Pelagicoccus sp. SDUM812003: one gene and its partner. The protein of the gene in region 2 binds, or shares a complex with, the protein of the main gene of each other region. Links are inferred from orthologs where the notes say so. Each region holds a gene or a part of one and is shown on either strand. Other genes may lie near its edges.

Region 1 (3,270 bases), on a different replicon or contig from region 2:
TTTCCTTTCATCGGCTTCTCCATCTTGGCGAACGCAGAGAGACTTGCCGCTGAGAGCGGACGAGAAAAGGAAAAAGCGTAACCATTTCGAAAAGCCACTTTTTGTCGCCAAGGTCTGAATACTCCGAATGTCTTTGGTCGGAGCGGTTTGGACGGACAAGTTTCATTGCTTTTCATCCGTTAGAAGCAAATCGTGCGTGCTGTGAAGAGGATTTCGAGAAAAGGGCTTTTGATGGCCGGGCTCGTTTTGGGGGCGCTGGGGGCGGTCGTTCTTTTCCTCGCGCTTCCCTATTTGCCAAGCGCCGAGGATCTGCGGCGCCTGGTAGGCAGGGTGGCTGAGATGGGGCCCTTGCTCTTCTTTGGAGCGATGGCGATTCTTCCGCTTTTCTGGTTTCCGCTTTCGCCTTTCATCTTGCTGGCGCCCGTCTTCGGGAAAGGCGTTGCCATCGCCGGCACGATCGTGGCCCTGGCGTGCAACATGGCGCTCTCCTGGGTCTTGGCCGGCCGTTGGTTTCGACCGTTTTTTCATCGGTTGGTCGGGCGGTTTGGCTATTCGGTGCCCACGGTTTCGGAGAAGGGGATGGTTGGCATGACGGTGGCTTTGCGACTGACGCCAGGCGTGCCGTTCCCGCTTCAGAACTATCTGCTTGGCTTGGCGGGAATGCCGTTTGGCTTGTATATGGCGGTCTCGGTGCCGCTCAACGCGATCATGTGCGCGAGTCTTATTCTGCTTGGCGACGCGTTGCTGAAGGGCAGCGTGGGCATGCTGGTCGCCGGGGCGCTTGTTTTCTTCGGGGTCGCTCTAGGGGCCCGTTGGCTGCGCATGCGTCTGCGAGCTCGAGCCATGGAGGGAGGGCGAGATGGCGTGGGATGATCTCTTCGAGCAGTACCCTGAGGTAACCGTTAGCCAATACACGGCTTCGATCAAGACGCTGCTTGAGCGGGGCGTGTCTCCCAGCTGGGTATTGGGAGAGGTATCCAATCTTAGGAGACAGAGCAGCGGCCATCTCTACTTCTCGCTCAAGGATGCTGGCGCTCAGCTGCCGGCGGTGATGTTTCGCGCGCAGGCGAGCGGCCTGGCTTTCCGCTTGGAGGACGGGATGCAGGTGCAGGCTTTCGGTCAGATCAGCGTGTACGCTCCGCACGGACGCTACCAGTTGGTGGTCAGGGAGCTGAAGGAGAGCGGGCAAGGGCGTTTGTTTCGCGAGTTCGAGCGTCTCAAGGCGAAACTCGCTGCGGAAGGCTTGTTCGAAAAAGGGCGAAAGCGAGCCCTGCCGCTTCTGCCCTTGAAGGTCGCGCTTGTGACCTCCCCCACTGGAGCCGCCGTGCGCGACTTTACCCGAATCCTGAAGCGGCGCGGCTGGGCTGGCCGCCTGCAGATCTTTCCTTGCAAGGTTCAGGGGGCGGGCGCCGCGGAAGAGATCGCCGCCGCGATCGAGCTGATCAACGAGATCGGCGATTACGACGTCTTGGTCCTGGCTCGTGGTGGGGGCAGCATCGAGGACCTTTGGAGTTTCAACGAGGAAATCGTGGCTCGAGCTGTGTCGAGAAGCGCCATCCCTACGATCTCGGGCGTCGGGCACGAAATCGATTTCACGCTTAGCGATTTCGCGGCGGACGCGCGCGCGGAGACGCCCTCCGGCGCTGCGGAGCTCATCAGTAGCGCTTTTTTGGAGACGCTGTCGCGCTTCGAGGATTTGAGGGATGACATGGAAGCCGCGATCGAAAGTCGGATAGAAGTGTCGCGGCGAGAGCTGTCCACGCTGAAGACGCGCTTGAGAGCGCTGTCGCCTCTGGGGAAAGTTGAGAACGCCCTGTTGCGTTTGGATGAGCTGCATTCCCGTTTGGACGCCCGGTTTTTCTCCGGTCTGCACTCGTGTCGCGAAAAGTTGAATACGTTTGGCGGACGAATGGGCGACTTGGATATCGGGTCTCGGCTAAACCAGCTTCGAAATCGACTGGCTCAGGCGGGGCGGCGAATGGACGAACAGGCCAGGGAGCTAGCTCGAAGCCGTCGTCGTTCGCTTGATCTGGCGGGAACGACGCTGCGAGCGCTGAGTCCCGAGGCGACGTTGGGTCGCGGCTACGTCATTTTGAAATCAAGCTCTGGCGCGATGGTGACCAGTGTGGCGGACGTGAAAAAGGGAGACCGTCTGGGGGCCTCCCTGAAGGATGGACGGATCGAGCTTTCGGTGGACGACGTGGCCGCGGAGTGAGCTCCTTCCGGACTCGGCCTCAGGCGGCGATCTTTATCTCGTCGATGACGTGAGCCGCGAGGTGGATGTTGGAGACTTTCAGGATCATGCGAGAGCCCGCTCCTTCCTCGTCCACGCTGGCGTACATGTAGTCGATGTTGATGCCCGCTTGAGACAAGGCTTTGGTCAGGATGGCGAGGCGTCCTTTCGAATCTTTGGTTCGGATGGCGAGGACCTCGTCGGTCTCCACGGTGAATCCTGATTTTTCCAAGGAACGCTTGGCGGCGACGGGATCGCAGGCGGTGAAGCGAAAGCGACCGCAGGTCGGACCCTCTTGCATGGAGATGGCGCTCAAGCTCACATCGTGCAGGGCGAGAATGTCGCTGAGCTCGGCGATTTTTCCAGGGGCGTTTTCGATCTCAACCGAAAGCTGAGTCTTGATCTCGTATTTCATGGTTTAGGTTGGCTACGAAAGTCGAGAGGTGAGTGGATGCTGGCTAAGGGGAAAAACAAAACCGGAGCGGGGTGAGCTCCGGTTTCGATGACGCTTTGAAATTTGGCGCGTTAGTCAAGCATGTGAGCTCATGGAGAAGCGTTTCTTGATCAAGTGCTTCGCCACGCGATCGTGGCTGACGAAGCGCTGCAGCTTCGGGCGATGGAAGTATGGGGAGGCCTGCGAGCTCTCGCTAGACGGGGAAAATATCCTTAAGGGAGGATTGAACGATGGTTTGGGCGATGATTTGAGATTCATGTCGGGGGTATCGGTTAGTAAGAGACACTACAGCGAAAGCTATGTTCTGTAAACTCGCATGAATTCGAGCTGCGGCATTGGTGTGTCTTTAATCCCTTTTTGATCAAATACTTGTAAAGCGATTCCAGGATCGGTGCTAATACTTAGAGTTTGACTTTGGTTTTACATCCGCGCTTCATGCTAGACTCACCTTTCACCCCGGCCTTCGTATGAGAACAAATACAGTCGCCTGCCTCTTCGCCTGCGCCGCTTTGGTTATGATAACCGGTTGCAGCTCAACAGGGAGTTCCCAGAAATCTCGTTATCCGGTGACGGCTTCAGGAGC
Region 2 (3,030 bases):
GTCGCGAGCGAAGGCGTCGGCCTCGTATTCATGTTTTCGAGACATGACATTGAAGATCGGGGTCAGCCAAAACGTGAACAGTCCGCCGATAAGCCCGAAGAGGAGGAAGGCGATGCCGATGTCGGCGCTTTGCGGATCGAATCCGAAATCGGAGAAGAACCGTTCGCTGCGAGCGAGGTAGCCGACGATCCAGAACCCGGCGAGCATCATCAGCCCCGAGGTGATCAGCATTTTCGGGATATGCCCCTTTTTGTAATGTCCGATTTCGTGAGCCAGCACAGCTTCGATCTCCTCCTCCCCGAGCTGTTCGATCAACGTATCGTAAAGCACGATACGGCGGAATTTTCCGAAGCCTGTGAAGTAGGCGTTTGAGTGGGCCGAACGCTTGCTGCCATCGATGACCTGGATGGCGTTGCACTTGAAGCCAGCCTTGTCCGACATGGCCATCAACCGCGTTTTCAGCGGCCCGTCCTCCAGGGGCGTCAGCTTGTTGAAGAGAGGGATGATGAGCATGGGATAGAGCACCATCATGACGAGTTGGAAGACGAACATCACGCCGAAGCCGACCGCCCACCAGAGCGGACCGATCCAGTCCACAAGGCTGATGAGCACCCATAGTAGCGGAAATCCTATGATCAGACCCACCAAGGTCCCCTTCAGCTTGTCAGCGAGCCAAAGCCCCACGCTGCTGCGATTGAAGCCAAACCGCGCCTCGATCTTGAACTGAGACCAGTAGTCGAATGGAAGACTGGGTAGCCCAGCGACCACCATCGCCACTACCAGAAAAAGGGCCGAGCTCCAGGCCGCGTTTCCAAAGGTCGCCGACCACGTCTCGAAGGCCGCAGGCAGCACGCCGGAAAGCACGATCGCCGCCACCACCAGGGCGTCGAAAAGAAGCTCCCAGGATCCGAAACGGCTTTTCGCGAGGGTGTAGCGGTTGGACTTGTTGAAATTTTCCTCGCTCATCACGCCCTCCAGCTCGGCAGGCAGCTTGCTGGAACGCTTCGCCACGTGGGCGCGGTTCAGGGCTTCGAGGACCAGTTCCGCCCCGAGTTTCGCTAGGAGGGCGACTAGAAAGACCACTTCAAGGGGTGTCATATCCCCAAGCCATCTCTAAGATCCGAGGGCCTGTCCAGCGCGGAGTTCCCTGAGGGTGGATCGGGGCGATGCTGAAGCTCGGTCCACCTGAGTGCCCCGGTCTGCGTCGCGCGCCGATTTCGTGCCTTGAACTCCAAGCCGAGCCTCGCATAGTGCACCCTTCGTGAGCGCCAAGAAAAAGGAAACGATCGCCAGTTTCGAAGAGGGACTGGAAAAGCTGGAAGCCATCGTGCAGGAGATGGAGGAAGGAAAACTGCCGCTGGAAAAGCTGATCACCCACTACGAATCCGGTTCGAAGCTGCTCGCCGAATGCGATCTCAAGCTCAAGGAAGCGGAAAAGAAGATAGAAATCCTGCGCTCGAAAAACGCGGAAAACCCGGTCTTCGAGGATTTCGATCCCGATCAGTAGCCGTTTATAGACTCAAAACGATGGACAAGAGCGAGGCTTTGCCCTCAGCTACGCGCCTCTCATTTTACGCCTTGAAAGACCAGTCACAGAAATCCTCCTCGCCCGCCGGCAGCGCCTATCCTCTCCTCAGCCAGATCAAAGGGGCTTCCGACCTAAGAAAGCTAAGCAGCGTCCAGCTCGAATCGTTGGCCGAAGAAATCCGACAGCGCTTGATAAACGTCACCTCGGTCAACGGTGGCCATCTGGGGCCGAATCTCGGCGTGGTGGAGCTGAGCATCGCCCTGCACCTGGTGTTCGACACTCCCGCGGATCAGTTCGTCTTCGACACCTCCCACCAGGGCTACGTGCACAAGCTGCTCACTGGTCGCAACGGTCCCGACTTCGAAGGCATCCGCTCCTCCAAGGGTCTGAGCGGATTTCTCGCTCGCGACGAGAGCGAGCATGACGCGTTCGGGGCGGGTCACGCCGGCACGGCGCTTTCCGCAGCTCTCGGCATGGCGACGGCCCGCGACGTCCTCAAGTCCAAGGATCATGTGGTGGCGGTCTGCGGCGACGCTTCCTTCACCTGCGGCATCACCATGGAGGCGCTCAACAACGTGGCCGCCTCCACCCAGCGCCTGATCATCGTGCTCAACGACAACGAGTGGTCCATCGCCAAAAACGTCGGCGCCATATCGAAGTACCTCAATGAGCTCATCACCAACCCGATCTACAACCGCTTGCATCACGACGTGGGCACTCTGCTGAAGAGCGTGCCGGGCGGCGACCAGCTGGTGAAGCTGGGCAAGACCGCGGAAAAGGGCTGGAAGAGCATGGTGCTGCCCTCCTCGCTTTTCGAAAAATACGGCGTGCGCTACCTGGGGCCGATCGACGGCCACGACCTTCCGCTGGTGAGGCGCTACCTGGAGTTCGCCAAGGAATCCGACGAGCCGGTCATCGTGCACGTGGTCACCAAGAAGGGCAAGGGCTACAAGCCCGCCATCGACCATCCGGAGCGTTTTCACGGCACAAGCCCATTCGCCATCCCTTCCGGGCTTCCTTCAAAGAAGACGAAAACCCCGCCACCCGCCTATCAGGACGTCTTCGGCAAAGCCATGGTTCGCTTCGCCAAAGCCAATCCCAAGATCGTCGGCATCACCGGGGCCATGCCTTCCGGCACCGGCCTGATCCACTTGAGCGACGAAGTTCCTGAGCAGTTCTACGACGTGGGCATCGCGGAGGAGCATGCCGTCCTATTCGCCGCGGGCATGGCCACACGCGGTCTGCGGCCAGTCTGCGGCATCTACAGCACCTTTCTACAACGGGCCTTCGACCAGATCATACACGACGTCTGCTTGCAGAAGCTCCCGGTGGTCTTCTGCATGGACCGAGCCGGCTTGTCGCCAAACGACGGCCCGACGCACCACGGCCTTTTCGACATCGCCTACCTGCGCATGGTGCCCAACCTCATCTTCATGCAGCCCAGCAATGAGGACGAGCTGGTCGACATGATGCAAACCGCGTTCAGCCAAAACCTGCCGGCG

What was found.
Region 1: the proteins of xseB (region 2) and xseA are in contact, whole or in part, in a cryo-EM structure (PDB 8TXR), measured with the Escherichia coli proteins. The link is inferred for Pelagicoccus sp. SDUM812003 from one-to-one orthologs.

What each region holds. Positions count from the first base shown.
Region 1 is NZ_JARXHY010000006.1:59,100-62,369, forward strand. Bases 61-3,037 are described here. They hold xseA (exodeoxyribonuclease VII large subunit), read left to right. Parts: upstream 61-859; coding sequence 860-2,215; downstream 2,216-3,037. Other genes in these bases: QEH54_RS10135 (hypothetical protein), read left to right, coding at 232-873; QEH54_RS10145 (ACT domain-containing protein), read right to left, coding at 2,235-2,648; QEH54_RS10150 (hypothetical protein), read right to left, coding at 2,763-2,945. In the rest of the region: QEH54_RS10130 (response regulator), read right to left, coding at 1-11; QEH54_RS10155 (hypothetical protein), read left to right, coding at 3,155-3,270. UniProt on the Escherichia coli protein: Bidirectionally degrades single-stranded DNA into large acid-insoluble oligonucleotides, which are then degraded further into small acid-soluble oligonucleotides.
Region 2 is NZ_JARXHY010000005.1:28,166-31,195, forward strand. What follows is about bases 148-2,884. They hold xseB (exodeoxyribonuclease VII small subunit), read left to right. Parts: upstream 148-1,261; coding sequence 1,262-1,507; downstream 1,508-2,884. Other genes in these bases: QEH54_RS08580 (M48 family metallopeptidase), read right to left, coding at 148-1,098; dxs (1-deoxy-D-xylulose-5-phosphate synthase), read left to right, coding at 1,579-2,884. In the rest of the region: more of QEH54_RS08580, read right to left, coding at 1-147; more of dxs, read left to right, coding at 2,885-3,030. UniProt on the Escherichia coli protein: Bidirectionally degrades single-stranded DNA into large acid-insoluble oligonucleotides, which are then degraded further into small acid-soluble oligonucleotides.